DNA from 2 places in the Streptomyces sp. NPDC052225 genome. Region 1 is predicted to be linked to the other one. Evidence: predicted binding sites of a transcription regulator. Region 1 holds the regulator's gene; the other holds the start of a gene.
What was found. Region 1 encodes HrcA, which represses chaperone genes, less so after heat shock. Its sites were predicted from a motif close to TTNGCACTCNGNNNNNCNGAGTGCNAA; they were not measured.
Positions count from the first base shown of each region.

Region 1 (15,227 bases):
CGGATCCGCCGGGCGGCGAGAACTTCTCGTACGGTCCACTCTCCGCTCCGGACTGCGGCTTGAGCCCGAGCACATCGGCGTAGAACCGATAGCAGGCCCCGAAGTCACTGACGAGCAGCCTCACCTGGGCGAGTTCCATGGGTTCAGTTTACGGGTCCGAGCCCCGCGGGGGCGCGGGGAACGGAGCGACCAGCACCCACACAACACCACCCGGTACGGCGAGTAGTCACCCGACCACTCAGCCCCACCGTCCGGTCCGCCCCAGCAACAACGCCACCGCCGCCGTCCCCGCCGTGGACGTCCGCAGAACACTCCGCCCCAACCGAAACGCCCGCGCCCCAGCCGCCTCGAACACCGCGAGCTCCTCCGGCGAAACCCCGCCCTCGGGCCCGACGACGAGCACGATCTCCCCGCTCGCAGGAAGCTCGGCCGACGCGAGCGCCTCGCTGGGAAACTCCCGGTCCTCATGCAGCACGGCCGCGAGATCAGCCCCCGCGAGCAGCGCGGCGACCTCCTTCGTGGACGCCGCGTCCGCCACCGCGGGAAACCGCACGCGCCGCGACTGCTTCCCCGCCTCCCGCGCGGTCGCCCGCCACTTCCCGAGCGCTTTGAGCCCCCGCTCGCCCCGCCACTGCGTGATGCACCGGGACGCGGCCCACGGCACGATCGCGTCGACCCCGGTCTCGGTCATCGTCTCGACGGCGAGCTCGCCCCGGTCCCCCTTGGGCAGCGCCTGTACGACGGTGATCCGCGGCCGCGCCTCGTCCTCGACCCGCACCGGGCCGGCGTCGAGGAGCAGCCGGTCCTTGCCCTCGCTGCCGGTGACGACCGCGTCGCACCAGGACCCGAGCCCGTCCGTGAGGACCACGGCCTCGCCCGCCCGCAGCCGCTTCACGGAGACGGCGTGCCGCCCCTCGGGCCCGTCGAGCACATACGCACCGTCGCCGGGAACCGCGCCCTCGACCACGAACACCGGCGCCGTCATGCCGCACCCCGCTGCCCCAACGCGGCCTTGGCGGCGTCGAGTTCGGCCGCGAGGACCTCCACGAGCTGCCCGGCGGGCAGCTCGCGGGCGAACCGGTGCCCCTGCCCCGCCCACAGCGCCATGCCCTGCGGGTCACCGGCCTTGGCGGCGGCCTTGCGCAGCGGTGACGTCATGTGGTGGACCTGGGGGTAGGCGGCGGGCGCGTACGGGCCGTGCTCGCGCAGGAACCGGTTGACGAGCCCGCGCGCCGGCCGCCCGGAGAACGCCCGGGTCAGCTCGGTCCTGGTGAACAGCGGATCGGTCATGGCCTGTTTGTGCAGCGTGGGCGCCCCGGACTCGGGGGTGACGAGGAACGCGGTGCCCAGCTGCGCGAGTTCGGCGCCGGCGGCGAGCACCGCGGCGATCTGCGAGCCGCGCATGATGCCGCCCGCGGCGATGATCGGCAGCTGCACGGCCTCCCGCACCTGGGCGACCAGCGAAAGGAGTCCGACCCCGCTGCAGTCGGCCTCGGGGTTGTCGCGGTGCGTGCCCTGGTGGCCGCCGGCCTCGATGCCCTGGACGCACACGGCGTCGGCGCCGGCCTGCTGCGCGGCCCGCGCCTCGTCGACCGTCGTGACGGTGACGGCGCTGCGGGTGCCGACGCGCTGGAGGGCCTGCACGACCTCGCGCGTGGGGCAGCCGAACGTGAACGTGACCAGCGGTACCGGGTCGTCGAGGAGGATCGCCAGCTTGGCGTCGTAGCCGTCGTCGCGCCCGCTGTCGGGGTCGCCGAGCGCGGTCTGGTACCAGGTGGCCTCGCCGGCGAGCTGATGGCGGTAGACGTCGACGGCGGCCGGGTCGGCGTACTCGGGCTGCGGCATGAAGAGGTTGACGCCGAAGGGCCGGTTCGTCAGCCCCCGCACCTGCTTGATCTCCTGGTACATGCCGTCGGCCGTCTTGTACCCGGCGGCGAGGAACCCGAGCCCGCCCGCCTCGCAGACGGCGGCCACGAGCGCGGGACAGGAGGCGCCGCCCGCCATGGGGGCCTGCACGATCGGATAGTGGCAGAGATCGGTCAGTGCGGAGGACATGCCCGCATCGTGCCACGTCCCGTACGGACAACCGAATCGACCCATTCCGGCTGCACAGGCGCCCCAAAGGGGCGCGGGGAACGGCGCGCGCAACCACGACGGCGCAGCACCCGGCAACGCACGGCACCCCCACCCCATCAGCCGCAAAAAAACGGGGCCCGGGGAAAAACCCCAGGCCCCGCAAGACACAAGCTCAACGCCCGTTGAACGCATCCTTCAACCGCGAGAACAACCCCTGCTGCCCCGGCTGGAACTGCCCCGTGGGCCGCTCCTCGCCCCGCAACTTCGCCAGCTCCCGCAGCAACCGCTCCTGCTCGGGATCGAGCTTCTGCGGCGTCGTGACCTCGACGTGCACGATGAGGTCGCCACGGCCGCCGCCCCGCAGATGCGTGACACCGCGCCCGTGCAGCGGCACCGACTGGCCGGACTGCGTGCCCGGCCGGATGTCGATCTCCTCGAGCCCGTCGAGCGTCTCCAGCGGCACCTTCGTACCGAGGGCCGCCGCGGTCATCGGGATCGTCACCGTGCAGTGCAGATCGTCGCCGCGCCGCTGGAACGTGGGGTGGGGCAGCTCGTGGATCTCGACGTAGAGGTCACCGGCGGGCCCGCCACCGGGACCGACCTCGCCCTCACCGGCGAGCTGGATCCGCGTCCCGTTGTCCACACCGGCCGGGATCTTCACCGTCAGCGTCCGCCGCGACCGGATGCGGCCGTCACCGGCGCACTCGGGGCAGGGCGTCGGAACCACGGTCCCGAATCCCTGGCACTGCGGACACGGCCGCGAGGTCATGACCTGGCCGAGGAAGGACCGCGTGACCTGCGAGACCTCGCCGCGCCCGCGACACATGTCACAGGTCTGGGCGGAGGTCCCGGGCGCCGCGCCCTCACCGCTGCAGGTCGTGCACACCACAGCGGTGTCGACCTGGATGTCCTTGGTGGTCCCGAAGGCGGCCTCGTCCAGCTCGACCTCGAGCCGGATCATGGCGTCCTGGCCACGGCGCGTACGGGACCGGGGCCCACGCTGCGACGCCGTACCGAAGAACGCGTCCATGATGTCCGAGAAGTTCCCGAACCCACCGGCGCCGAAGCCTCCGGCCCCGCCTCCGCCGGATTGCGACAGGGGGTCGCCCCCGAGGTCGTAGACCTGCTTCTTCTGCGGGTCGGAGAGCACCTCGTAGGCGGCGTTGATCTCCTTGAACCGCTCCTGGGTCTTCGGATCCGGATTCACGTCCGGGTGCAGCTCGCGCGCGAGCCTCCGAAAAGCCTTCTTGATCTCGTCCTGGGAAGCGTCGCGGCGCACGCCGAGTACGGCGTAGTAGTCCGTGGCCACTTACGACTCCGCCAGGATCTGTCCGACGTAACGTGCCACTGCGCGTACTGCTCCCATCGTTCCCGGGTAATCCATGCGTGTCGGTCCGACGACACCGAGCTTGGCGACTGCCTCGCCGCCCGAACCGTAGCCGACCGACACGACGGACGTGGAGTTGAGTCCCTCGTGTGCGTTCTCGTGACCGATCCGTACGGCCATGCCCGAATCCCCCACCTCACCAAGCAACTTGAGGAGCACGACCTGCTCCTCAAGGGCCTCGAGGACGGGCCGGATGGTGAGGGGAAAGTCATGTCCGAAGCGGGTGAGATTGGCGGTGCCGCCGATCATCAGCCGCTCCTCGGACTCCTCGACGAGCGTCTCCAGAAGAGTGGAGAGCACCGTCGAGACCGTGCCGCGGTCCTCCGCCTCGAAGGCCTCCGGCAGATCCTGCACCAGCTGCGGTACGTCGGCGAAGCGGCGGCCCGCGACCCGGCTGTTGAGCCGGGCGCGCAGATCCGCCAGAGGCGATTCGCCGAACGGCGCCGGGCAGTCGACCATCCGCTGTTCGACGCGCCCAGTGTCCGTGATCAGCACGAGCATCACACGGGCGGGCGCCAGCGAGAGCAGCTCGACATGGCGCACGGTGGACCTGGTCAGGGACGGGTACTGGACGATCGCGACCTGCCGGGTGAGCTGCGCGAGCAGCCGCACGGTCCGCCCGACGACGTCGTCGAGGTCGACGGCGCCCTCCAGGAAGTTCTGGACGGCGCGCCGCTCGGGAGCGGTCATCGGCTTCACGTTCGTGAGCTTGTCGACGAAGAGGCGGTACCCCTTGTCGGTCGGGATGCGCCCGGCACTGGTGTGCGGCTGGGCGATGTATCCCTCGTCCTCCAGGGCGGCCATGTCGTTGCGCACCGTCGCCGGCGAGACGCCGAGGCGGTGCCGCTCCGTGAGCGCCTTGGAGCCCACGGGCTCCTCGGTCCCGACATAGTCCTGGACGATGGCGCGCAGCACTTCGAGCCTGCGTTCACTGAGCATCGGCGCACACCTCCAGCGGCTTCCCGTCGTGATCTTCTCGAACGTCCTATTTGGCACTCGCTACGGGTGAGTGCCAGTCGTCCCCGCCTCAGTGTACGGCCGTGAGGTACGGCCCCGGCAAGGCCGCTAGCGTCGTACGCATGGAACGTGACGTACGTATCGACTGGGCAGCGGCGGGCTGGGAGGAGCTGGCCCCGCGCGTGGGGCGGGTCCGGCTGCCCGGCTGGGACTGCACGACCGGCCTCGTCGTGGGGGACGGCGCCGCCCTGCTGATCGACACCGGATCCTCACTGCGTGAAGGCTCCCAGCTGCGCGCGGACGCCCAGCGCCTCCTGACCGAACACGGGAGAGTGACGCACATCGCGCTCACGCACCCGCACTTCGACCATGTCTTCGGCACGGCCGCGTTCGCGGGTGTCGAGGTGTACGGGGCCGTGGGCATCGACACCGTCTTCGCGCACGGAGCGGACGCGGTGCGCGCCAGTGCCGTACGCAACGGCCTCGGCCCGGACGCGGCGGCCGATGCGGCCGACCTGCTCGTCACGCCGCACCACCGGGTGTGCGGGGAGTGGACGCTCGACCTGGGCGGCGGCCTCCAGGTGCTGCTCGCGAACGTCGGCCCGGCGCACAGCGGCCACGACCTCGTCGTCCTCGTGCCCGGCGCGGCCGGCACCCCGGAGATCGTCTTCTGCGGCGACCTGGTCGAGGAGTCCGGCGAGCCGCAGGCGGGCTCGGACGCGGCGCCCCGCCACTGGCCGGCCGCGCTCGACCGGCTCCTCGAACTCGGCGGCGAGGACGCACGCTACGTCCCCGGACACGGATCCGTGGTGAATGCGGGCTTTGTCCGCGAGCAGCGCGCCGCACTGGCGACCCGCTTCGGCGTGTCCTAGGACGGGCGCCCCGGCTTCTCATATCGTCGGCCAAATGCGCCAGTACTCCCACGCCGACCTCACTCCCCCCTGGAAGCGGAACAAGCCGGTGCCCGAGGTACCGGCCGAGCCGGACCTCGTCGTCGAAGAGGTCACCACCGGCTACTGCGGAGCCGTGATCCGCGTGGAGAAGACGGCGCAGGGGCCGACGGTGACGCTGGAGGACCGCTTCGGCAAGCAGCGCGTGTTCCCGATGGAGCCGCGCGGTTTCCTCCTGGAGGGCAAGGTCGTCACGCTGGTGCGCCCGACGGCGGCAGCGCCCGTGCGCCCCACGCGCACCGCCTCCGGTTCGGTGGCGCTGCCGGGCGCCCGCGCCCGGGTGGCCCGGGCCGGACGCATCTACGTCGAGGGCAAGCACGACGCGGAGCTCATCGAGCGGGTCTGGGGCGACGACCTGCGCATCGAGGGCGTGGCGGTCGAGTTCCTCGAGGGCGTCGACGACCTCCCGGCGATCGTCGCCGACTTCGCGCCGGGCCCCGACGCCCGCCTCGGCGTCCTGGTCGACCACCTGGTCCCCGGCACCAAGGAATGGCGGATCGCCCAGTCGGTGACGAGCGAACACGCCCTGGTCGTGGGCCACCCCTACATCGACATCTGGGAGGCGGTGAAGCCGTCGTCGGTGGGCATCGAGGCGTGGCCCCGCGTCCCGCACGGCCAGGACTGGAAGACGGGCGTGTGCCGCGCGCTCGGCTGGCGCGTGGCGAACACGGGCGAGGCCTGGCAGCACATCCTGTCCCGGGTCCGCACGTACAAGGACCTGGAACCCGAACTCCTGGGCCGAGTGGAAGAACTCATCGACTTCGTCACGGCGTGACCCCGCCGCCCGAGCCTTGGGCAATCTGCCGCCTAGGGCGGCACGGTGGGCAAGGCGGCCCCCAGCGCGGGGCGAGCGCTCCCGTCAGGCCCCCGCCCAGCAGCCCGGCCCAGCCCAGCCTCAGTCCACCAGCTCCCGCACGACCCCATCCGCCAACAACCGCCCCCGCAACGTCAGCACAGCCCGCCCCTCCCCGAACGGCCCGGCCTCCAACAGCCCCTCCCCCAACGCCTTCCGCGCGGCCGCGAGCCCCGCCTCCCGCAGCAACGACAACGGACACCCCTCCTTGAGCCGCAGCTCAAGCAGAATCCGCTCGACCCGCCGGTCCTCGTCGGCCAGCACCTCCCGCCCCGCCCCGGGCGACCTCCCCGCACCCAGAGCAGCGGCATACGCCCCGGGATGCTTCACGTTCCACCACCGCACCCCGCCCACATGCGAGTGCGCCCCGGGCCCGGCCCCCCACCAGTCGGCCCCCCGCCAGTACAGCTCGTTGTGCAGACACCGCCCCGCCTCGGACGTGGCCCAGTTCGACACCTCGTACCAGTCGAACCCGGCCCCCGAGAGCACCTCGTCCGCGATCAGATACCGGTCGGCGTGCACGTCGTCGTCGGTCATCGGCACCTCGCCCCGCCGAATCCGCCGGGCGAGCTGCGTGCCCTCCTCCACGATCAGCGCGTACGCCGACACATGGTCGGGCCCCGCCCCGAGCGCCGCGTCGAGGGACGCCCGCCAGTCGTCGTCGGTCTCCCCCGGCGTCCCGTAGATCAGATCCAGGTTCACGTGCTCGAACCCGGCCGCCCGCGCCTCGGCGACGCACGCCTCGGGCCGCCCCGGCGTGTGCGTACGGTCGAGGACCTTCAGGACGTGCTGCCGCGCGCTCTGCATGCCGAACGACACCCGGTTGAAGCCCCCGGCCCGCAGCTCCTCCAGATACGCCGGGTCGACCGACTCCGGGTTCGCCTCGGTCGTCACCTCCGCGTCGTCCGCGAGCCCGAACTCGTCCCGGATCGCCTTCAGCATCCGTACGAGATCGGAGGCGGCGAGCAGCGTCGGCGTACCGCCTCCGACGAACACGGTCCGCACGGGGCGCGGGTCGTCGCCGAGTACCTTGCGGGCGAGCCGCACCTCGTCGACGACCTGGTCCGCGTAGTTGTCCCGGGACGCGAGCACACCGCCGCTGCCGCGCAGCTCGGTCGCCGTGTACGTGTTGAAGTCGCAGTAGCCGCAGCGCGTGGCGCAGTACGGGACGTGCAGGTAGAAGCCGAGCGGACGCGACGCGGCGTCGGCGAGGGCCGAGGGGGGCAGCGAGCCGTCGTCGGGTACGGGCTCACCGTCGGGGAGTGCGGAAGGCATGGACCCATTGTCCCGCCTCCGGGAAATCCGCAGCGCCGCTCACTGCGCCTGGAGCACGAGCAGCGCCAGATCGTCGTCGGGCGGGCTGTCCGCGAAGGCGTGCACGAGGCGCCGGATGCGCTCCGCGACCAGCGGCGCGGTCAGCCCTGCGCACCCGGCGAGGGCGTGCGCGAGCCCGTCGGCGTCGTCGAACTGGAGGTGTCCGCGGCGCCGCTCCGTCACCCCGTCGGTGACGCACAGCAGGGTGTCGCCGGTGAGCATCTCGAACGTCTCGCTCGTGTAGTCCGGGTCGTCGACGACCCCGAGCAGCATCTGCGGCCCGGCCGCGGGGACGACCTCGCCGCCCGGCCGCATCAGCAGCGGCAGCGGGTGCCCGGCGGAGGCGAGCGTGCAGGTCACGCCCGACTCGGTGGGCGTCAGTTCGCCGTAGAGCAGCGAGAGGAAGCGGGCGGACGAGCCCTCGGGCGGCACGCCCTGTCCGCCGGCGGCGGCCGCGAGCGCGCGGGCGGCGGAGTCGGCGGCCTCGGTGGCGTCGTCGAGCAGCAGCCGGTTGAGCCGGTCGAGGACCTGGGCGACGGGGTAGCCCTCGCGGGCGAGCAGCCGCAGCCAGGGCCGGGCGAGACCGATCACCACGGCGGCCTCGGGGCCCTTGCCCTGGACGTCGCCGAGCGCGAAGCACCAGCGGCCGTCGCTCGCGGGGAACACGTCGTAGAAGTCGCCGCCGGGGCCGCCCGCCTCCCTCGGCTCGTACACGAGAGCGCTCTTCATGCCGGGGATCTCGGCGATGGCGGACGGCAGCAGGCCGCGCTGGAGGATGCGGCTGATGGTGGCCTGCCGGGTGAAGCGGCGGGCCGCGCTGACGGCCAGCGCGACGCGGCGGCTGAAGTCCTCGACGAGCCCGGTGACCTCGTCGGGGAAGTGCGGCAGCCCGGCGCGGCCGATGAGCAGGATGCCGAGCGCCCGGCCGCCCGCGGAGAGCCGGTAGGCGAGCGCGGCCCCGGTCTCACCCTGCGTCGCGAAGGGCCAGGGCACGGCGACGGGGGCGGAGTGCGGGCTGTCGGGCAGCCGCGGCGGTTCCTTCTCCAGGAGCCGGCGGAGTTCCTCGATGCGGCCCTCGTGGGAGTGCCAGACGCGGGCGAGGCGGGGCGGCGGCATGGCGCCGGTGCCGCGGGTGTCGGGCTCGACGGGTCCCGGCATGCCGCGGCCCTCCTCGTCGTAGAACCAGACCGCGCACCAGTCCGCGAGCCGCGGGACGAGGAGCTGGCCGACGAGGGCGGCGACCATGTCGACGTCGAGCTGCCCGGCGAGCATGTCGGAGGCCTCGGCGAGGAACGAGAGGGCGCCGCGGTTGACCCAGTCCCGGTCGGGGGCGCGCCGGGGCGGCGGCGCGAGGAACTCCGTGGCGTGCAGGCCGCGCTGGAGGGCACGGGTCGTGGACTGCGGGTCGGCCTCGGCCGCGGGCAGCTCGGTGCCCGCGGCGGGCAGCCGGGCCCAGACGGTCTTGGTGCCGGTCCTGTACGTGATGCCCCACGACTCGGAGAGCGACGCGACGAGGCGCAGGCCGCGCCCGTACTCGGGCATGTCCGGTGCGCGGCCCGGGTGTTCGCCCCGCAGGGCGCGCGCCGGATGGTGGTCGGTGACCTCGATGACGAGGGCGGCGCCGGTCAGGTGGCACAGGACGTCGACGCTGGTGCCGGCGTGCACGACGGCGTTCGTGACGAGTTCGCTGACGATGACCACGGCGTCGTCGGCCAGCCGGTCGACGGCCCCTTCCGCCCCGGGCGGTTCGGCCTCCGCCCAGCCGTCGAGCGTCGCGCGGACGAAACGCCGGGCCGCGGCGGGGGCCAGTTGGTTCCCGGGCAGCGAGGTGCGCGCCTCCACCGGTCCTGCGTGCCCTTCGTGCGAGTGGTCCGGCAGGTCGGCGGCGAAGGCGGCGGTTTCCCGCTGGACAGGAATCGACCCCACTTTTCGGCTCCAGAGCAGTTGTGGCAAAGACGCCTCGGGCGACACGCTCAGAGTGACAGACTGACCGCGCCCATAAGCGCCGAGTTACCGAAGTGGGCCGCTATGAGTGAGAACAGTGCCAAGCCTGCACCGAAGAGGGCGGTTTCGAACGGGACATCGGGTCAGGCGGTGGTCGCACCCCCGGGTGAGGTGATCCGGACCTCCGACCTCCGTGCGCTCCTTGCCGCGATGACGGCCGCCCGCGACGGGAACTTCATCCGGGTCCCGGACAGCGGTGACGGCCTGGTGGGTGAGCTCGGCGCGGTCTTCAACCAGATCATTGACCGCAGCACCCACTACAACGTCGAACTGACGCGGGTGCGCCGGGAGATCGTCCGTCACGGGCGTCTCGACGAACGCCTTGAGGCGAGCCCGGGCCAGGGCGGCTGGGCGACCCGGATCCACGACGTCAACACCATCATCGGCGCGCTGGTCGCCCCGGCGGCCAACGCCACGCGGGTGCTCGACGCGGTGGCGGGCGGCGACCTGACCCAGCGCGTCGATCTGCACGACGGCACACGTCAACTCCGCGGGGATCTACGGAGGTTGGGCGGCGCCGTCAACAAGATGGTGGACCAGCTCTCCCTGTTCACCGGGGAGGTGACCCGCGTCGCGCGCGAGGTCGGCACCGAGGGCCGCCTCGGCGGCCGCGCCAAGGCCCAGGGCCTGTCCGGGAGTTGGCGCGATGTCACGGAGGCCGTCAACACGATGGCCTCGCGCCTGACCGCTCAGGTCCGCGACATCGCACTCGTGACGACGGCGGTGGCGCGGGGTGACCTGACGCGCACGGTGACGATCGAGGCGACGGGCGAGCTGCTCGAACTGAAGCTGACCGTGAACACGATGGTCGACCAGCTCTCCGCCTTCGCCGACGAGGTCACGCGCGTGGCCCGCGAGGTCGGCACGGAGGGCCAGTTGGGCGGGCGCGCCCAGGTCCGCGGCGTCTCCGGCGTCTGGAAGGACCTCACCGACAACGTCAACTTCATGGCGTCGAACCTGACCTCGCAGGTCCGCAACATCGCCCAGGTCACCACCGCCGTGGCCAACGGCGACCTGAGCCAGAAGATCACCGTCGACGCGCAGGGCGAGATCCTCGAACTCAAGTCGACGATCAACACGATGGTCGACCAGCTCTCCGCCTTCGCCGACGAGGTCACCCGCGTCGCCCGCGAGGTCGGCACCGAAGGCCAGTTGGGCGGCCGCGCCCAGGTCCGCGGCGTCTCCGGCGTCTGGAAGGACCTCACCGACAACGTCAACTTCATGGCGGACAACCTGACGTCCCAGGTCCGCAACATCGCGCTCGTGTCGACGGCCGTGGCACAGGGCGACCTCGGCAAGAAGATCACCGTCGAGGCGAAGGGCGAGATCCTCGAACTGAAGTCGACGATCAACACGATGGTCGACCAGCTCTCCGCCTTCGCCGACGAGGTCACCCGCGTCGCCCGCGAGGTCGGCACGGAAGGAAACCTGGGCGGCCAGGCCCAGGTCCGCGGGGTCTCCGGCGTCTGGAAGGACCTCACCGACAACGTCAACTTCATGGCGTCGAACCTGACCTCGCAGGTCCGCAACATCGCCCAGGTCACCACCGCCGTGGCCCAGGGCGACCTGTCGAAGAAGATCTCGGTCGACGCGCGCGGTGAGATCCTCGAACTGAAGGACACCGTCAACACGATGGTGGAGCAGCTACGGGGATTCGCCGACGAGGTGACCCGCGTGGCCCGCGAGGTGGGCACCGACGGCCGCCTCGGCGGGCGTGCAACCGTGCACGGCGTGTCAGGCGTCTGGAAGGACCTGACCGACAACGTCAACTACATGGCGGACAACCTGACTTCCCAAGTGCGCAACATCGCGCAGGTCGCCACCGCGGTGGCGCAGGGCGACCTGTCCAAGAAGATCGACGTCGACGCGCGCGGCGAGATCCTCGAACTCAAGACGACCATCAACACGATGGTCGACACGCTCTCCTCCTTCTCCTCCGAGGTCACCCGCGTGGCCCGCGAGGTCGGCTCCGAGGGACAGCTCGGCGGCCAGGCGCGGGTCGAGGGCGTGTACGGCACCTGGAAGCGCCTGACGACGAACGTGAACGAGCTGGCCTCGAACCTGACCACACAGGTGCGCGCCATCGCCGAGGTCGCCTCCGCGGTGACCTCAGGCGACATGTCCCGCTCCATCACCGTGGAGACCCAGGGCGAGGTCGCCGAGCTCAAGGACAACATCAACCTGATGGTGGCCAACCTCCGCGAGACGACCCGCGCGAAGGACTGGCTGGAGTCGAACCTGGCCCGCCTCGCGGCACTGATGCAGGGCCACCGCGACCTGATGGAGGTCGCGGACCTGATCCTGCGCGAGCTGACGCCGCTGGTGAACGCGCAGTACGGCGCCTTCTTCCTCGCCGAGCCCGACGAGGACGACACCCCGATCCGCTCGGCCATCCCCACCAAGGGGCTCGCCTACATCGCGGGGTACGGCTCGGCGGCGGCCCTCGTCGTCGACACGGGCGGCATGCCGGTGCACGGGCTCGTACGGCAGGCGGCGCTGGAGAAGAAGCGCATCCTCGTCGAGGAGGCGCCGCCGGACTACATCAAGATCAACAGCGGGCTCGGGGAAGCGGCACCGGCGTCCGTGGTCATCATCCCGATCCTCTTCGAGGACAAGCTCCTCGGCGTCATCGAGCTGGCCTCGTTCTCCCGCTTCTCCGACGTCCACCTGGCGTTCTTCGACCAGTTCGTGAACACGATCGGCGTCGCGATCAACACCATCATCGCCAACTCCCGCACCGAGTCCCTGCTCGGCGAATCCCAGCGCCTGGCCACGCAGTTGCAGGAACGATCGGACGAACTCCAGCGCCAGCAGGCGGAGTTGCAGCGCTCGAACGCCGAACTGGAGGAGAAGGCCGCCCTGTTGGCGACCAGCTCCCAGTACAAGTCGGAGTTCCTGGCGAACATGTCGCACGAACTCCGCACCCCCCTCAACTCCCTCCTCATCCTGGCCCGCCTGCTCTCCGACAACCCGGACGGGCATCTGAACGACCAGGAGGTCCAGTTCGCGACGACGATCCACCGCTCGGGCTCCGACCTGCTCCAACTCATCAACGACATCCTCGACCTGTCGAAGATCGAGGCCGGGCGCATGGACGTACGACCCAAGAAGCTGCCCCTCATCAAGCTCCTCGACTACGTCCACGCCACGTTCCGGCCGATCACCCTCGACCGGGGTCTCGCCTTCGAGGTGTCGGTCGGCGAGGACGTGCCGCGCGAGGTGTTCTCCGACGAGCAGCGCCTCCAGCAGATCCTGCGCAACCTCCTGTCGAACGCGATCAAGTTCACCGCGAACGGCAAGGTCGAGCTGCGGGTCAAGCGGATCAAGGACCCGGAGCACACGCTCGTGCGCGAGGCCGACGACCTGCTGGCCTTCGCCGTCTCGGACACCGGCATCGGCATCGCCCGCGACAAACTCCCCGTCATCTTCGAGGCGTTCCAGCAGGCCGACGGCACCACCAACCGCAAGTACGGCGGCACGGGCCTCGGCCTGTCCATCAGCCGGGAGATCGCGGGGCTGCTCGGCGGCCGCATCATCGCCGAGAGCGAGCCGGGCGAGGGCTCCACGTTCACGCTGTACGTCCCTGTCGTCTATCCGGGCCACGACCCGGCCGCCGACGGGCCGCAGGAACTGCCCGACCCGGACCAGGCGCCGCTCGTGCCCGCCCAGCAGAACCAGAGCGCGGACGCGTACACGATCCACGAGCAGGAGGACAACTGGCCGACGCCGACGAAGCTGGAGCAGTGGCGTCAGGGCCGGGCCGGCCAGATCCTGCCGGGCCGCCGCGTCCTCATCGTCGACGACGACATCCGCAACGTCTTCGCGCTCACCCACGTCCTCGGCCGGGTCGGCATGCCGGTCCTGTACGCGGAGAACGGCCGGGAGGGCATCGAGACGCTCGACCGCAACCCGGACATCGAGCTGGTCCTGATGGACATCATGATGCCGGAGATGGACGGTTACGAGACCATCTCCGTCATCCGCAGGACACCACGCTGGGCCGGGCTGCCCATCGTGGCGCTCACCGCGAAGGCGATGCCCGGCGACCGTGAGAAGTCGATCGCCAAGGGCGCCAACGACTACGTCCCCAAGCCGGTGGACGTGGACCAACTGCTGACTGTCGTCTGCGACCTCCTTGCTCCCGAGGCCACCGACACCTCCGACGGCGAAGCCGCCGACCTGGAGCCACGGGAGGTCGAAGGAGAGCCCGTCGCCCCGCCGACGACCGAGTGAGGCACCGCCACATGACCACCCCCGCAGAGACCGGTTCCCATGATCGCGCCAGCATCCTGCTGGTCGACGACATGGAGGACAACCTGGTAGCCCTGGAAGCCGTCCTCGGAACACTCAACGAGCCCTTGGTGCGGGCCCGTTCGGGCGAGGAGGCCATGAAGGCGCTGCTGCGCCGACGCTTCGCCGTCGTGCTCCTGGACATCCGGATGCCCGGCATGGACGGCTTCGAGACGGCGACCAACATCAAGCGCCTGGACCAGACGAAGGACGTCCCGATCATCTTCCTCACGGGCACGGACGCGGACGCCGGCTATGCCTTCCGGGGCTACGCGACCGGCGCCGCCGACTACCTGACCAAGCCCTTCGACCCGTGGGTGCTGCGGGCCAAGGTCACCGTCTTCCTCGACCTGCACCGCAAGAACCGCCAGCTGGAGCGGCTGCTGGCGCGCGAACAGCAGCAGTTCGAGAGCCTGGCCGCCCGGATGGACTCGATCGAGCACAGCCTGGCCGCCCATCCGAACCCGGAGGTGAACCAACTGCGCACGCACCTCGCGGAGATGGAGGAAACGTTGCGCACGATGCGCCGCCCCTGACCGGGACGACGCATCGTCGGGCGACTCCGCCTAGCCTTCGCGGCTTCCCGCGTACATCTCGTCGAGCAGCTCCTTGTACTCCCGCTCGACGACCGGCCGCTTCAGCTTGAGGCTGGGCGTCAACTCGCCGTGCTCGATGTCGAGATCACGCGGCAGCAGCTTGAACTTCTTGATGGTCTGCCAGCGCTGGAGCCCCTGGTTCAGCTCCTTCACGTAGCCCTCGACGAGCTGCACCGTGGCGGGCGCGGCCACGACATCGGCGTACGACTTGCCCTCCAGCCCGTTCTCCTTGGCCCAGTCGAGGATCGCGGGCTCGTCGAGCGCGATGAGCGCGGTGCAGAAGTTCCGGTCGGCGCCGTGCACCAGGATGTTGGAGACGTACGGGCACACCGCCTTGAACTGGCCCTCGACCTCGGCGGGCGCGATGTACTTGCCGCCGGACGTCTTGATGAGGTCCTTCTTGCGGTCGGTGATCCTCAGGTACCCGTCCACGGACAGCTCACCGATGTCCCCGGTGTGGAACCAGCCGTCGCTCTCCAGGACTTCGGCGGTCTTCTCGGGCAGCCCGTGGTAGCCGGCCATGATGCCGGGGCCGCGCAGCAGGATCTCGCCGTCGTCCGCGATCCGTACGTCCGTGCCGGGCAGCGGCTTGCCGACGGTCCCGGTCCGGTACGCCTCACCGGGGTTGACGAAGGAGGCGGCCGACGACTCGGTCAGCCCGTACCCCTCCAGGATGTGAACTCCCGCGCCGGCGAAGAAGTATCCGATCTCGGGCGCGAGCGCGGCGGACCCCGACACACAGGCCCGCAGCCGCCCGCCGAACGCCTCGCGCAGCTTGCTGTAGACGAGCGCGTCGGCGA
Region 1 is NZ_JBFAVD010000011.1:83,518-98,744, forward strand. Features, by position in the region: gene AB0L37_RS18255 (VOC family protein) at 1-139, opposite strand, end outside; gene AB0L37_RS18260 (16S rRNA (uracil(1498)-N(3))-methyltransferase) at 239-985, opposite strand; gene AB0L37_RS18265 (nitronate monooxygenase) at 982-2,055, opposite strand; gene dnaJ (molecular chaperone DnaJ) at 2,249-3,385, opposite strand; gene hrcA (heat-inducible transcriptional repressor HrcA) at 3,386-4,402, opposite strand; gene AB0L37_RS18280 (MBL fold metallo-hydrolase) at 4,543-5,292, shown strand; gene AB0L37_RS18285 (DUF3097 domain-containing protein) at 5,327-6,145, shown strand; gene hemW (radical SAM family heme chaperone HemW) at 6,266-7,498, opposite strand; gene AB0L37_RS18295 (SpoIIE family protein phosphatase) at 7,538-9,463, opposite strand; gene AB0L37_RS18300 (HAMP domain-containing protein) at 9,692-13,774, shown strand; gene AB0L37_RS18305 (response regulator) at 13,786-14,367, shown strand; gene AB0L37_RS18310 (long-chain fatty acid--CoA ligase) at 14,398-15,227, opposite strand, start outside.

Region 2 (15,227 bases), on a different contig from region 1:
GCGACGCGCAGCGCGTGCTTGCGGGACAGGTGCCGGTGCGTCGGCAGGCCGCGCCCGTGCCCGCGCGCCATGGACATCGCGTCGTACAGGGCGACGCCCGATCCGGCGTACAGCCGCTCCCAGCCCTTGTGCTGCAAGGGGTACAGGAACGGCACGGGCTTCACGAGGTGCGGGGCGAGCCGTTCGAGGAGCAGCCCGCGCTCCTTCAGGGCTTCCCGTACGAGCGCGAAGTCCAGCATCTCCAGGTACCTGAGTCCGCCGTGGATCAGCTTGCTGGAGCGGCTCGACGTGCCGGAGGCCCAGTCGCGCGCCTCGACGAGCCCGGTGGCGAGTCCTCGGGTGGCCGCGTCGAGCGCGGTGCCCGCGCCGACCACCCCGGCGCCCACGACGAGAATGTCCAGCTCGCGCTCCGCCATGGCCGCCAGGGCCTGTGCGCGCTGCTCGGGTCCCAGTGTCGCTGCCTTCACTGCTGCCTCCCGCTGTCGTCGGCGTCGGCCTCACCCGTCAGACGTACCCGGGCTCACAGAGCGCAAGCCGCACGCCCCATGTCCCGATTGTGACGGCCCGGCCCCGTTCCAGCCACAGACGGAGCGGGGACAACACTCCACAACTCACACCAAACCAATCCGGCATATCGGTCATATTTACTCCTAACCTGACAGGACGCTCGCTCGTTCTGTCCACCGGGCTTGCGTACTCGTCCCGCTCCGGTTAGCCCCGGAACCGCCTCCCGGGAAGGACGGCAACCGCCATGCCCGCAGATCTCGCCGTCGTCGGCCTCGGCCACCTCGGCCTGCCCCTCGCCCAGGCCGCCGTGTCCGCAAGGATCGCGACCGTCGGCCACGATCCGGCCCGCGCCCAGGACCTCGCGGCGGGCCGGCTCCCGTGCGACGCCGACGGCGCGGCCCTGACCGCCGCCGACGTCCGCCGCATGCTGGCCACCGGCTTCCGCCCCACCGCCAACCCCGCCGAACTCGCCCGCGTCCGCACCGCCGTGATCTGCGCCCCCACACCCCCGGGCCCGGACGGCACCCCCACCCTCACCCCGGTGATCGACGCGACCCGCACCCTCGCGGCCCATCTCCGCCCGCACACCACGGTGATCATCGAGTCCCCGGTCCCGCCCGGCACCACGGAGACGGCGCTGCTCCCCCTCCTCGAAGAGGGCTCGGGCCTGCGCGCGGGACGCGACTTCCACCTGGCCCACTCCCCCGGCCGCGTCGACCCCGGCAACCGCGCGCACCCGTACTCCGCGACCCCCAAGGTCATCGGCGGCTACACCTCGGCCTGCACCGAGTCGGCGGCGACCTTCTACAGCCGCCTGACCGACAAGGTCGTACGGGCCCGGGGCCTGCGCGAGGCGGAGACGGTCCACCTCCTGGAGACCAACTACCGCCACGTCAACATCGCCCTGGTCAACGAGATGGCCGTGCTCTGCCACGACCTGGGCGTCGACCTCTGGGACGTCATCCGCTGCGCCGAGACCAAGCCCTTCGGCTTCCAGGCGTTCCGCCCGGGCCCCGGAGTCGGCGGCCACGCGCTCCCCCAGGACCTCACGAGCCCCCACGTCCCCACGCGCCCCCTGCGCATGGTGGAACTGGCCCGCCAGGTCAACAACCACATGCCGGGATACGTCGTCCAGCGCGCGGCCACGCTCCTCAACGAGCACGGCAAGTCCGCCCGCGGCGCCCGCGTCCTCCTCCTCGGCATCACCTACAAGCCGGACCTCGCCGACCAACAGGCCGCCCCCGCCGACGAGATCGCGACCCGCCTCATGCAACTCGGCGCGGCCGTCAGCTACCACGACCCGCTCATCCCGTCCTGGAAAGTCCTGGAGCGCCCCGTCCCGCGCGCCGACTCCCTCTACGAGGCCGCGGCCGACGCCGACCTGACGATCCTGCTCCAGCACCACCGCACGTACGACCTCCAGGGCCTGGCCGTAAAGGCTCAACTCCTGCTGGACACCAGGGGTGCGACTCCGGTAGGAGCGGCCCACCGTCTCTGACTGCTACTGTGCGGCCCCTCTGCGCACACACGTGCCACCGTTCACACCCCAGGGGGACAGCATGACCCAGCCGCCGCAGCCACAGGACAACAACCCGTACGCACAGGAGCAGCCCCCGCAGCCCGGCTACGGCTACCCGCAGCAGCAGCCGCCCCAGCCGTACGCCCCGTTCCCGCAGCAGCAGGGCGGCGCCCCGATGGGCTTCCCGCCGCCCGCCGCCCGTAGCGGGAACCTGGGCCTCGGCATCCTGGCCGGTTTCGTGACGATGCTGGTCGTCGCCGGCGCCTACGGCGGCATCATCGGGGCGACCGAGCACGAGATCGGTTACGCGGCTGTCGGCGTCGGCTTCCTCGTGGGCCTGGTGACCGGCAAGGTCGGCGGCAACAACCCGGTGACGCTCGGCGTCAGCGTCGTCTTCTCGCTGATAGGCGTCTACTTCGGCCAGCTGCTCGGCGAGGCCATCATCGGCGCCAAGCAGCTGCCGGTCTCGGTCACCGATCTGTTCCTCGACCACTTCAGCCTGCTGAACGAGGCGTGGAAGGCCGACTCGGACTTCATCAGCTACCTGTTCTTCGTCATCGCGGCCATCGCCTCGGTCGGCGCGGCGCGCAAGGCGAGCGCGTAACTCCCGCTCCCCACACATGGGTTGGGCCCCGCCGAACGATTCGGCGGGGCCCAACCCATGTCCAGCTACGACACAGCGTCAGCGACGGTGGTGCGAGTCGGCGACCGTGACCTCGACCCGCTGGAACTCCTTGAGCTCGCTGTACCCGGTCGTCGCCATGGCCCGCTTCAGCGAACCGAAGAAGTTCATCGACCCGTCGGGCGTGTGCGAAGGCCCGGTCAGGACCTCCTCGGTCGTCCCGACCGTGCCGAGGTCGACCTTCTTGCCGCGCGGCACGTCCTCGTGGACGGCCTCCATGCCCCAGTGGTGACCGCGGCCGGGCGCGTCCGTCGCGCGGGCGAGCGGCGAGCCCATCATCACGGCGTCGGCGCCGCAGGCGATGGCCTTCGGCAGGTCGCCGGACCAGCCCACGCCACCGTCGGCGATGACGTGCACGTACCGGCCACCGGACTCGTCCATGTAGTCACGGCGCGCGGCGGCGACGTCGGCCACGGCGGTCGCCATGGGCACCTGGATCCCCAGCACATTCCGGGTCGTGTGGGCGGCCCCGCCACCGAAGCCGACGAGCACACCGGCGGCACCGGTGCGCATCAGGTGCAGCGCGGCGGTGTACGTGGCGCAACCACCGACGATGACCGGCACGTCCAGCTCGTAGATGAACTGCTTCAGGTTCAGCGGCTCGGCGGCACCGGACACGTGCTCCGCGGAGACGGTCGTCCCGCGGATCACGAAGATGTCCACGCCCGCGTCCACGACCGCCTTGGAGAACTCGGCGGTGCGCTGCGGGGAGAGCGCGGCGGCGGTGACGACACCGGAGTCGCGCACCTCCTTGATGCGCTGCTTGATCAGGTCGGCCTGGATGGGCGCCGAGTAGATCTCCTGGAGGCGGCGGGTCGCGGCCTCGGGCGTCAGCTCGGCGATCTCGTCGAGCAGCGGCTGCGGGTCCTCGTACCGGGTCCAGAGCCCTTCCAGGTTCAGGACGCCGAGCCCACCGAGCTCGCCGATGCGGATCGCGGTCTGCGGCGAGACGACGGAGTCCATGGGAGCGGCCAGGAACGGCAGCTCGAACCGATAGGCGTCGATCTGCCAGGCGATCGAGACCTCCTTCGGGTCGCGGGTGCGCCGGCTCGGTACGACGGCGATGTCGTCGAAGGCGTACGCGCGGCGGCCGCGCTTGCCGCGCCCGATCTCGATCTCAGTCACGTTGTGGGGCGCCTTTCCATTGGGTCCCTCTTGGGTCTGCGTGTCCAGTATCCCCGACACGCGTGCGAGGGGCGGCCCCGGCAATGCCCGGGCCGCCCCTCACCACGTCTGACCTGCTATTACTTACGGCTGTAGTTCGGCGCCTCGACCGTCATCTGGATGTCGTGCGGGTGGCTCTCCTTGAGCCCCGCCGACGTGATGCGCACGAAGCGGCCGTTCTCCTGGAGCTGCGGCACGGTCTGCCCGCCCACGTAGAACATCGACTGGCGCAGACCGCCCACCAGCTGGTGGACGACGGACGACAGCGGACCGCGGTACGGGACCTGACCCTCGATGCCCTCGGGGATCAGCTGCTCGTCGGAGGCGACGCCCTCCTGGAAGTAGCGGTCCTTGGAGAAGGACTTGCGGTCGCCGCGCGTCTGCATGGCGCCGAGCGACCCCATGCCGCGGTACGACTTGAACTGCTTGCCGTTGATGAACATCAGCTCACCCGGCGACTCCTCGCAGCCCGCGAGCAGCGAGCCGAGCATCACGGTGTCCGCGCCGGCGACGAGCGCCTTGGCGATGTCACCGGAGTACTGGAGGCCACCGTCGCCGATGACCGGGACCCCGGCCTCCTTGGCGGCGAGCGAAGCCTCGTAGATGGCCGTGACCTGCGGAACACCGATACCGGCGACCACACGCGTGGTGCAGATGGAGCCCGGTCCGACACCGACCTTGATGCCGTCGACACCGGCGTCGATGAGCGCCTTGGCGCCGTCACGGGTGGCGATGTTGCCGCCGATGACGTCGACGCCGCTCGCGTTGGACTTGATCTTGGCGACCATGTCGCCGACGAGCCGGGAGTGGCCGTGCGCGGTGTCGACGACGATGAAGTCGACGCCCGCCTCGACCAGCGCCTGGGCACGCTCGAAGGCGTCACCGGCGACGCCGACGGCGGCACCGACGAGCAGCCGGCCCTCGGCGTCCTTCGCCGCGTTCGGGTACTTCTCCGCCTTCACGAAGTCCTTGACGGTGATGAGCCCCTTGAGCACACCCGCGTCGTCGACCAGCGGAAGCTTCTCGATCTTGTGGCGGCGCAGCAGCTCCATGGCGTCGACGCCGCTGATCCCGACCTTGCCGGTCACGAGCGGCATCGGCGTCATGACCTCGCGGACCTGACGGCTGCGGTCGTTCTCGAAGGCCATGTCGCGGTTGGTGACGATGCCGAGCAGCTTGCCCGCCGTGTCGGTCACCGGGACACCGGAGATGCGGAACTTGGCGCAGATCGCGTCGGCCTCGCCGAGCGTCGCGTCCGGGTGCACCGTGATCGGGTCGGTGACCATGCCGGACTCGGAGCGCTTCACGAGGTCGACCTGGTTCGCCTGGTCGGCGATCGACAGGTTGCGGTGCAGGACACCCACGCCGCCCTGCCGCGCCATGGCGATCGCCATGCGGGACTCGGTGACCTTGTCCATCGCGGCGGACAGGAGCGGGATGTTCACCCGCACGTTCTTCGAGACGTACGAGGCGGTGTCGATCTGGTCGGGCGCCATGTCCGACGAGCCCGGCAGCAGCAGCACGTCGTCGTAGGTCAGCCCGAGTGTCGCGAATTTCTCGGGCACTCCGTCGACGTTTGCAGTCATGACACCTTCCCCAAATGGCCTTGATCGGTGCGGATGTCCATGCTAACGGCCAGACGGGGTGTCTCATTCCACGATCAAGATCATCGGACTTCTTTGTACGTTTACACGTACGCGACCGGGGCCGTGTGCTACTGCTCGGCGAGCGCCCGCAGGCGGCTGAGGGCGCGGTGCTGGGCGACGCGCACGGCTCCGGGTGACATGCCCAACATCTGCCCGGTCTCCTCGGCGGTGAGGCCGACGGCGATGCGCAGCAGGAGCAGCTCCCGCTGGTTCTCGGGCAGGTTGGCGAGCAGCTTCTTGGCCCATTCGGCGTCACTGCTCAGCAGCGCGCGCTCCTCGGGACCGAGGGAGTCGTCGGGCCGCTCGGGCATCTCGTCGGACGGCACGGCCGTCGAACCGGGGCCGCGCATGGCCGCACGCTGAAGGTCGGCGACCTTGTGCGCGGCGATGGCGAAGACGAAGGCCTCGAAGGGCCGCCCGGTGTCCTTGTAGCGCGGCAGCGCGAGCAGCACCGCGACACAGACTTCCTGGGCGAGGTCCTCCACGAAGTGCCGCGCGTCACCGGGAAGCCGGGACAGACGGGTGCGGCAGTAGCGGATGGCGAGGGGATGGACGTGCGCGAGCAGATCGTGCGTGGCCTGCTCGTCACCGTCGACGGCTGCGCCGACGAGCGTCCCGATGCCTCCCTGCGGGGTGGCTGCCTCGTCGTCGCGCATCGGACCATGGTGCCTTGCCGAAGCGCGGTCCGCGTCGCTGCGCCCGTCGTTGTGCACTGAAGCGTTATGGACAGGTGCGCCGGAACTCATCTCCTGCGCCCTCCCCTCTCGCTGACCCTGCTCGCCCGACTCGTCGTCCCCGAGGAACTCCACACATCAAGGATGCGGCATCGCGCCGGAAACGAGGAGCCGCGCCCCCGAAGGGGCGCGGGGAACTGCGCGGCCAGCCACGACGAAGCGACGGACGGCCGGGCGCGCAACGCCCCCACGGCGCTCTACCGAACCAGACCCCAACGGAAACCCAGGGCAACCGCATGCGCCCGGTCAGACGCACCCAGCTTCTTGAACAGACGCCGCGCGTGCGTCTTCACGGTGTCCTCGGAGAGGAACAGCTCACGCCCGATCTCGGCGTTGGACCGCCCGTGGCTCATGCCCTCGAGCACCTGGATCTCGCGCGCGGTCAGGGTCGGCGCCGCACCCATCTCGGCCGACCGCAGTCTGCGCGGCGCGAGCCGCCACGTCGGGTCCGCGAGCGCCTGCGTCACGGTGGCCCGCAGTTCGGCGCGCGAGGCGTCCTTGTGCAGATAGCCGCGGGCACCGGCGGCGACGGCGAGCGCCACACCGTCCAGGTCCTCGGCGACGGTGAGCATGATGATCCGCGCACCGGGGTCGGCGGAGAGCAGCCGCCGCACTGTCTCGACGCCGCCCAGGCCGGGCATGCGTACGTCCATCAGAATCAGGTCCGAGCGGTCGGCGCCCCAGCGGCGGAGGACTTCCTCGCCGTTGGCCGCGGTCGTCACGCGCTCGACGCCGGGCACGGTCGCTACCGCGCGGCGCAGCGCCTCTCGGGCAAGCGGGGAGTCGTCGCAGACGAGGACGGATGTCATGACCGTCCTCCGCAGCTGATGCGCGTCACCTTGAGCCTCCAGGCTGGTACGAAATCGTCACCTGTGCGGTCGACGCTCTCGGACAGATGCCCGAGCGCTTGTTCTTTCAACCGCCTCCGCACTCTCAACGACGGTCACTCGAAAGAGTTACGGGTCGGTCGGCCTCGTTCGGCACTCTACGTGAGGGGCCGGACACAGCGGGGGCAGCGCAACAGACCCTCAAGGTTTCATCACAAGCTATGCCCCATTTAGCGCCTTTTCTTCCCTTTTGCTGGTGTCTGTAGCTAGATTCGCAATGAGTCATATTTTCATCTCCTTAGACAGTAGATGTACGGTCATGGGCACCGTATCCGCGTCACAACGGCTACAAGGGGACAACGCAATGGCAGATTTCTCCCGCCTTCCCGGACCGAACGCAGATCTGTGGGACTGGCAGCTCCTCGCGGCCTGCCGCGGGGTCGACAGCTCGCTCTTCTTCCACCCGGAAGGTGAGCGGGGAGCGGCGCGCAGCGCCCGTGAGAACTCGGCCAAGGAGGTCTGCATGAGGTGCCCGGTGCGCGCGGAGTGCGCTGCTCACGCCCTACAGGTGCGCGAGCCGTACGGCGTGTGGGGCGGGCTCACCGAGGACGAGCGCGAAGAGCTCATGGGACGGGCCCGCAACCGGCTCGTCACGGCGTCGGCGATGGGCGGTGGAACCTCCGCGGCCGGCGCGGGACGCAACTGAAGGAACGTTTCTGCAATGACGGGGCGTGGGTGCGCCGAGGCGCCCCCGCATCCGTGATCAGCGCGTCGCGGTCCTGACGGCGGCCTTCGCCAGGTGGTCGAGGGTCGCGGCGACCGCCGGGACCTGGGCCAGATCGGGCAGCGTGAGCGCGACGATCTCGCGCTGGACGGCGGGCTCCACGGTTACTGTCCGTGCACCCTTGGGCCGAACGGACTCGATGGCCAGTTCGGGCAGGACGGCAACACCGAGCCCCGCGCCGACGAGTCCGACCACCGCCGGGTAGTCGTCCGTCGCGAAGTCGATGCGGGGGGCGAACCCGGCGCCCCGGCACACCTCCACCAGCTGGCGGCGGCAGCGCGGGCAGCCCGCGATCCACGGCTCGTCCGCGAACGCGTCGATGGTGACCGAGCCCGCGTCCGCGAGCGCGTGCCCCTCGGGGACCAGGCCGACGAGACGGTCGGCGAGCAGCGGGCGTACGACGAGGTCGTCCCACTCCTCCGCCGCGTGCGCACCCTCGTACCGAAAGGCGAGCGCGACGTCGCAGTCGCCCTCGCGGAGCATCTCCACCGAGCGCGGCGGCTCGGCCTCGACCAGGGAGACGCGGGTGCCGGGGTGCTCGGCGCGCAGGGCGGCGAGGGCCGTCGGGACCAGCGTCGAGCTGCCGCTGGGGAAGGACACCAGGCGGACCCGGCCCGCGCGCAGGCCCGCGATCGCGGCGACCTCCTCCTCGGCGGCGGTGAGCCCGGCGAGGATGCCCGCCGCGTGCCGCACGAGGGCCTCGCCGGCCTGGGTCAGGCGCATCTCGCGTCCCGTGCGGATCAGGAGCGGGGTGCCGGCCGAGGTCTCCAGGGCCTTCATCTGCTGGCTCACGGCGGGCTGGGTGCAGCCCAGCTCGCGGGCCGCCGCCGAGAAGGAGCCGGTGGCGGCGACGGCGCGCAGGACACGGAGATGACGGGCCTCGATCATGGTTCAAGCATAAGCGGAGCTTGGGTCTCACGCCCAATAATGCGTGGCGGCTTTGATCGGGGTCCCGTAGCGTGCGGTGCCATGAAGCTTCTGTCTCTCAACCTGGGCCGTCGCGAGGCCGTCGAGTACACCGACCAGCCGGAGGGTGTGACCGGCATCGACAAGCGGCCGGTCGAGGGCCCGGTGCGGGTGTCCGCGCCCGGCGCCAAGGGCACCGGCGCGAGCGGGCTCGCCGGGGACGCGGTGTGCGACACCCGCCACCACGGCGGCGAGGACCAGGCCGTCTACGCGTACGCGCGCGAGGATCTCGACGCCTGGGAGCAGGCGCTCGAGCGGCCGATCCCGAGCGGCGCGTTCGGCGAGAACCTCACGACCGAGGGCGTCGACGTGACCGGCGCGAAGATCGGCGAGCGCTGGCGGGTCGGCCCCGACCTGGTCCTGGAGGTCACCTCCGGCCGGATCCCGTGCCGGACGTTCCAGGGGCATCTGGGCGAGCGCGGCTGGGTCAAGCGGTTCACGCAGGAGGGCGTTCCGGGCGCCTATCTGCGGGTGATCGAGCCGGGCGAGATCCGCGCGGGCGACGCGATCGAGGTGATCCACCGCCCCGATCACGAGGTGACGGTGGGCTTCCAGTTCCGCGCCGTGACGACCGAGCGGCCGCTGCTGCCCCGGCTGCTCGTGGCGGCGGACACGCTGCACCCGGAGTCCGTACGGCAGGCGCGGGAGTACGTGGCGAAGCACGGCTCGTAGGGGACGGCTCGGGGAAGTCCCGGGTTCCGTACGGGGGTTGGGTCGGGGGCGGATCGGGGGCCGTCCCCGATGCGGGCGGGCCGGGGGTGGCACGACGCTCGACGCATGACCCCCAGGACCCGGAAAAGGCCCGCGTCCCGCCGTCTGCGGCGGGTCCTCCTCGTGCTCGGCTCGCTCGCCGCCGTCCTCGCGCTCGCGGTGGGCGGCGGCGTGCTGTGGCTGTGGAGCGACGCGAAGGTGAGCACGGTGGGCGAGGCGGAGTTCCGCGACGAGATGGCGGTGCCGCCGCTCGCGCCCTCGCACATCGACGAGAAGGACGGCGCCCGCGTCTTCGACCTGCGGATGCGCGCGGGCGAGAAGGAGTTCAAGTCCGGGCTGCGGACGGCCACATGGGGATTCAACGGGGACTACCTCGGACCGACGCTGCGCGCCGGGCGCGGCGAGAAGGTCAGGGTCCGGGTCCGCAACGGACTCGACGAGGCGTCGAGCGTGCACTGGCACGGCATGCATCTGCCGGCCCGGATGGACGGCGGCCCGCACCGGATGATCGAGCCCGGCGCCGAGTGGACCGCGCAGTGGACCGTGGACCAGCCCGCCGCCACCCTCTGGTACCACCCGCATCCGCACGGGCGGACCGAGGCGCATGTCCAGCGGGGGCTCGCCGGGATGTTCCTCGTGGACGACGAGCGCAGCGAGCGGCTCGCGCTGCCGAAGCGGTACGGGGTCGACGACCTGCCGGTGATCGTGCAGGACGTGACGTTCGACGGGGCCGACTTCGACCACGGGCACGGCCTGATGCGGGCCACCGGCTTCCTCGGCGACCGCACGATGGTCAACGGCACCCTGGACCCGTACCGAGTGGTGCGCGACGAGCGGGTCCGGCTGCGCCTGTTGAACGCCTCGACGGCACGGACGTACGACTTCGGTTTCTCGGACGGCCGCGATGTCGCGCTCGTGGGGACGGACGGCGGGCTGCTCGAACGGCCCGCCACGACGGACCGGATCCAGCTGTCGCCCGGGGAGCGGGCCGAGATCGTGGTGCGGATGAAGGCCGGGGAGCGGGCCGTGCTGCGCAGTTTCCCGCAGGACAACTACGGGGACAGGTGGCAGCGGCGGTTCGCGGGCGGCGACGACTCCTTCGACGTCCTGCAACTGCGCGCGGCGGACCGGCTCCGGTCCTCCCCCGAAGTCCCTTCCAGACTGGGCGAGTTGGAGCTGCCGAACGCCGAGGACGCCGTACGGGGGCGGAACTTCGACCTGGAGATGGGCGGCATCAACGGGCGGGCCATGGACATGGGCCGGATCGACGACACGGTCACGCGCGGCACCACCGAGGTGTGGACCGTGCGCAACGACAACGGGATGCCGCACAACTTCCATGTGCACGACGTGCAGTTCAGGGTCGTCGAGGTGAACGGTAAGACGCCGCCGCCCGAACTGCGCGGCCGCAAGGACACCGTGTTCCTGCCGAGCGGTACGACGATGAAGCTGGCGCTGCGGTTCGACGGCGGCCCCGAGTTCGCCGATCCCGAGGTGCCGTTCATGTACCACTGCCATCTGCTGTACCACGAAGACGGCGGAATGATGGGGCAGTTCGTGGTCGTCGACAAGGGGCAGCGGGCGCGCACGCCGGGCTCCGGTGATCACGGGCACCACTGATCGTCACTAACCTTGGTGCATGACTACGGCACTGATCACGGGATCCACCGCGGGCATCGGCGCCGCCTTCGCCCGGCGCCTCGCCGCCGACGGGCACAACCTGGTGCTCGTCGCGCGCGACACGAAGCGGCTGCGGGAACAGGCGACGGAGCTGCACGACGGACACGGCATCGAGGCCGAGGTGCTCACCGCCGACCTGTCCACGGACGAGGGCATCGAGGCGGTCGAGGCGCGGCTCGGCGACCGCAGGTCGCCGGTCGATCTGCTCGTCAACAACGCCGGGTTCGGCAACAAGGGGCAGTATCTGGAAGTCCCCATGGCCGACGAGCTGACCATGCTGAAGGTGCACTGCGAGGCGGTGCTGCGGCTGACGTCGGCGGCGACCGCGGTGATGCGGGAGCGCGGGCGGGGCGGTGTGGTGAACGTGGCGTCCGTCGCGGCGTTCGTGCCGCGCGGCACGTACGGGGCCTCGAAGGCGTGGGTCGTGCAGTTCACGCAGGGCGCGGCGAAGGATCTCGCGGGCAGCGGGGTGCGGCTGATGGCGCTGTGCCCTGGGTTCGTCCGTACGGAGTTCCACGAGCGGGCCGGGATGGGCACCGGCAACATTCCGAAGTGGATGTGGCTCGACGCGGACAAGCTGGTCGCTGCGGCGCTGTCCGATCTGGCCCGCGGCAAGTCGCTGTCGATCCCGGATCCGCGGTACAAGGCGCTGATGGGGGTGGTGAAGGTGACGCCGCGATCTGTACTGGGCGGGATCACGTCTCGGACTGGGCGCAAGTACGGGCCGCAGTAGGTGGTTTTCGGCTGCGGGTTCGGTAGGGGCTGGTCGCGCCCCGCGGCGGAGCCGCTAATGACACAGCCCCGCGCCCCTGAAATGCAGACGCTTCGCGTCGCATTTCCCCGATAGCGGACGCGCCCCGAAATGGGACGAGGCCCGCCGCCCCGAAGCGGGGAGACGGGCCTCGACTTCAGTTCGGGTCAGTGCGAGTGACCGTGGCTGTGGCCGGCCTCGGGCTCTTCCTCGGCCGGCTTCTCGACGACCAGGGTCTCGGTCGTCAGGAGCAGGGAGGCGATCGACGCGGCGTTCTCCAGCGCGGAGCGCGTGACCTTGACCGGGTCGATGACGCCGGCCTTGACCAGGTCACCGTACTCACCGGTCGCGGCGTTGTAGCCGAAGCCCTTCTCGAGCTCGGCGACCTTGGAGACGATCACGTAGCCCTCGAGGCCCGCGTTCTCGGCGATCCAGCGCAGCGGCTCGACGGCGGCGCGGCGGACGACGGCGACACCGGTGGCCTCGTCGCCCTCCTTGCCGAGGGAGCCCTCGAGGACCTTGACGGCGTGGACGAGCGCGGAGCCACCACCGGAGACGATGCCCTCCTCGACCGCGGCGCGGGTCGCGGAGATGGCGTCCTCCAGACGGTGCTTCTTCTCCTTGAGCTCGACCTCGGTCGCGGCACCGACCTTGATCACGCAGACGCCGCCGGCGAGCTTCGCGAGGCGCTCCTGGAGCTTCTCGCGGTCCCAGTCGGAGTCCGTGTTCTCGATCTCGGCCTTGATCTGGTTCACGCGGCCGTCGACGTCGGCCTTGTTGCCGCCGCCGTCGACGATCGTGGTGTCGTCCTTGGTGATGGTCACGCGGCGCGCGGAACCGAGGACGTCCAGGCCGGCCTGGTCGAGCTTGAGGCCGACCTCTTCGGCGATGACGGTGGCACCGGTGAGGGTGGCCATGTCCTGGAGCATCGCCTTGCGGCGGTCGCCGAAGCCGGGGGCCTTCACGGCGACGGCGTTGAACGTGCCGCGGATCTTGTTCACGACCAGGGTCGACAGGGCCTCGCCCTCGACGTCCTCGGCGATGATCAGGAGCGGCTTGGAGCCACCGGCCTGGATGACCTTCTCCAGGAGCGGGAGCAGGTCCTGGATCGAACCGATCTTGCCCTGGTGGATCAGGATGTACGGGTCGTCGAGGACGGCCTCCATACGCTCCTGGTCGGTGACGAAGTACGGGGACAGGTAGCCCTTGTCGAAGGCCATGCCCTCGGTGAAGTCGAGCTCCAGACCGAAGGTGTTGGACTCCTCGACGGTGATGACACCGTCCTTGCCGACCTTGTCCATCGCCTCGGCGATGAGCTCGCCGACCTGGGTGTCCTGGGCGGACAGACCGGCGACGGCGGCGATGTCGGACTTCTCGTCGATCGGGCGGGCGGTCGCGAGGAGGTCCTCGGACACGGCCTTGACCGCGGCGTCGATGCCCTTCTTCAGGGCGGCCGGGGAAGCGCCCGCGGCGACGTTGCGCAGGCCTTCCTTGACGAGGGCCTGGGCCAGCACGGTGGCGGTGGTCGTACCGTCACCCGCGATGTCGTTGGTCTTGGTCGCCACCTCCTTCACCAGCTGCGCGCCGAGGTTCTCGTACGGGTCCTCGACCTCGACCTCGCGGGCGATGGTGACACCGTCGTTGGTGATGGTGGGGGCGCCGAACTTCTTGTCGATGACGACGTTGCGGCCCTTGGGGCCGATCGTCACCTTGACCGTGTCGGCAAGCTTGTTGACGCCGCGCTCGAGGGCGCGACGGGCGTCCTCGTCGAACTTCAGGATCTTCGCCATGGGAGCGATTCAGCCCTCTCGGAAAACTCGGGGTGAAGCTGGGTGTGGAGCTCGGTGTAAACGAACCGCGCCCCTGACCCCGGCTTGTTAAAGGTCGCGGGTGCCAGGGGCGCAGTTCAGAAGCAGCCGGGCTGCTTCGGGGGTCTTACTTCTCGACGATCGCGAGCACGTCGCGAGCCGAGAGGACGAGGTACTCCTCGCCGTTGTACTTGACCTCGGTGCCGCCGTACTTGCTGTACAGCACGATGTCGCCGGTCTTCACGTCGAGCGGCAGGCGCTCGCCGTTCTCGAAGCGACCCGGGCCCACCGCGAGGACGACGCCCTCCTGGGGCTTCTCCTTCGCGGTGTCCGGGATGACCAGGCCAGAGGCGGTGGTCTGCTCGGCGTCGAGCGGCTGGACCACAATGCGGTCCTCGAGCGGCTTGATGGCAACCTTGGAGCTGGTGGTCGTCACGATCCGACCTCCCCCTTCGGAGATCTCACGGGGTTAACTGTCTGAGGTGGCGACCAGGTGGATCCGTCGTCGCGGGTGCCGGACCTGCCCGTCGCTGTTGGCACTCTCCGGTGGGGAGTGCCAGAGCCGAGACTATGACTGCGATTAGCACTCGGTCAAGCGGAGTGCCAATCGACTGCGATGCGGCGGCCGATTTCCTCCCCGCGCCCGCGCCGCTCGCGGCCTGCGACAGGGCACGGAAGGATCCCGGTTCGGGGCCTGCCGGGCGGAGTACCGGATTCCGTACGAGGCTCGGCGCATGGCCGGTCACTACCGCACGCCGCGCTCCCGCTGGGGAGACGCCGCGCTCGCCGTGTTCGTGCTCTTCACGGACGTGATCGCCGGTGTGACCGCGTCGGTGTGGCTGCCGGCCGCACGCACCCCCGCGGCCGGGGCCCTGTGGGCCTTCCTGGCGCTCGCCGTGCTGGTCTTCTGCTCGGCCTTCGCCCTCGGCGGGCGCACCGGACTGCCGATCACCGCGGGGGTCCAGGCCGTCGCCGGATCCATCCTCGGACTCCTGGTCCTCGCCTCGTACGCCTCGGCGCACCGGGGGCCGTGACGGCCGCCCGGCGGGCGGGTCAGAGGTAGTCCTCCAGGCGGGCCACCGTGAAGCCCTGGGCCTGGATGCGGCGCAGCATGCGGGTCGTCAGCTCGGTCAGGGTCGTGCCCTTGAGGTCGGCCGGGCCGCGGAAGTGGGTCAGGATGATGTCGCCGGGGTGGAGGCGGCGGCCGCCGTCGGCGTAGCGGAGGTCGTTGATCTGCATCGAGGCGCGCCACAGGACGATCGCGTCGATGCCGCAGGCGCCGGCCGCCCGCAGGGTGTCCGCGTCGTAGTTGCCGTAGGGCGGGCGGAGCAGGCGCGGGGCCGTGCCGAAGCGGGCGCGCAGGCGTTCCTGCTGGCCGCAGATCTCGGCGTGCTGCTCGACGTAGCCGAGGCCGGGCAGGAACGGGTGCGTGAGGGTGTGGTTCTCGA
Region 2 is NZ_JBFAVD010000004.1:52,504-67,730, reverse strand. Features, by position in the region: gene AB0L37_RS08090 (glycerol-3-phosphate dehydrogenase/oxidase) at 1-467, opposite strand, end outside; gene AB0L37_RS08085 (nucleotide sugar dehydrogenase) at 752-2,005, shown strand; gene AB0L37_RS08080 (hypothetical protein) at 2,067-2,630, shown strand; gene AB0L37_RS08075 (GuaB3 family IMP dehydrogenase-related protein) at 2,709-3,833, opposite strand; gene guaB (IMP dehydrogenase) at 3,953-5,458, opposite strand; gene AB0L37_RS08065 (sigma-70 family RNA polymerase sigma factor) at 5,587-6,174, opposite strand; gene AB0L37_RS08060 (response regulator transcription factor) at 6,450-7,061, opposite strand; gene AB0L37_RS08055 (WhiB family transcriptional regulator) at 7,444-7,785, shown strand; gene AB0L37_RS08050 (LysR family transcriptional regulator) at 7,843-8,751, opposite strand; gene AB0L37_RS08045 (MOSC domain-containing protein) at 8,833-9,501, shown strand; gene AB0L37_RS08040 (multicopper oxidase domain-containing protein) at 9,607-11,160, shown strand; gene AB0L37_RS08035 (SDR family oxidoreductase) at 11,180-11,953, shown strand; gene groL (chaperonin GroEL) at 12,139-13,761, opposite strand; gene groES (co-chaperone GroES) at 13,907-14,215, opposite strand; gene AB0L37_RS08020 (hypothetical protein) at 14,514-14,813, shown strand; gene AB0L37_RS08015 (polysaccharide deacetylase family protein) at 14,833-15,227, opposite strand, start outside.
Region 2: a site for HrcA is predicted at 14,360-14,386, ahead of groES (co-chaperone GroES). Genes of this name have one in related genera too.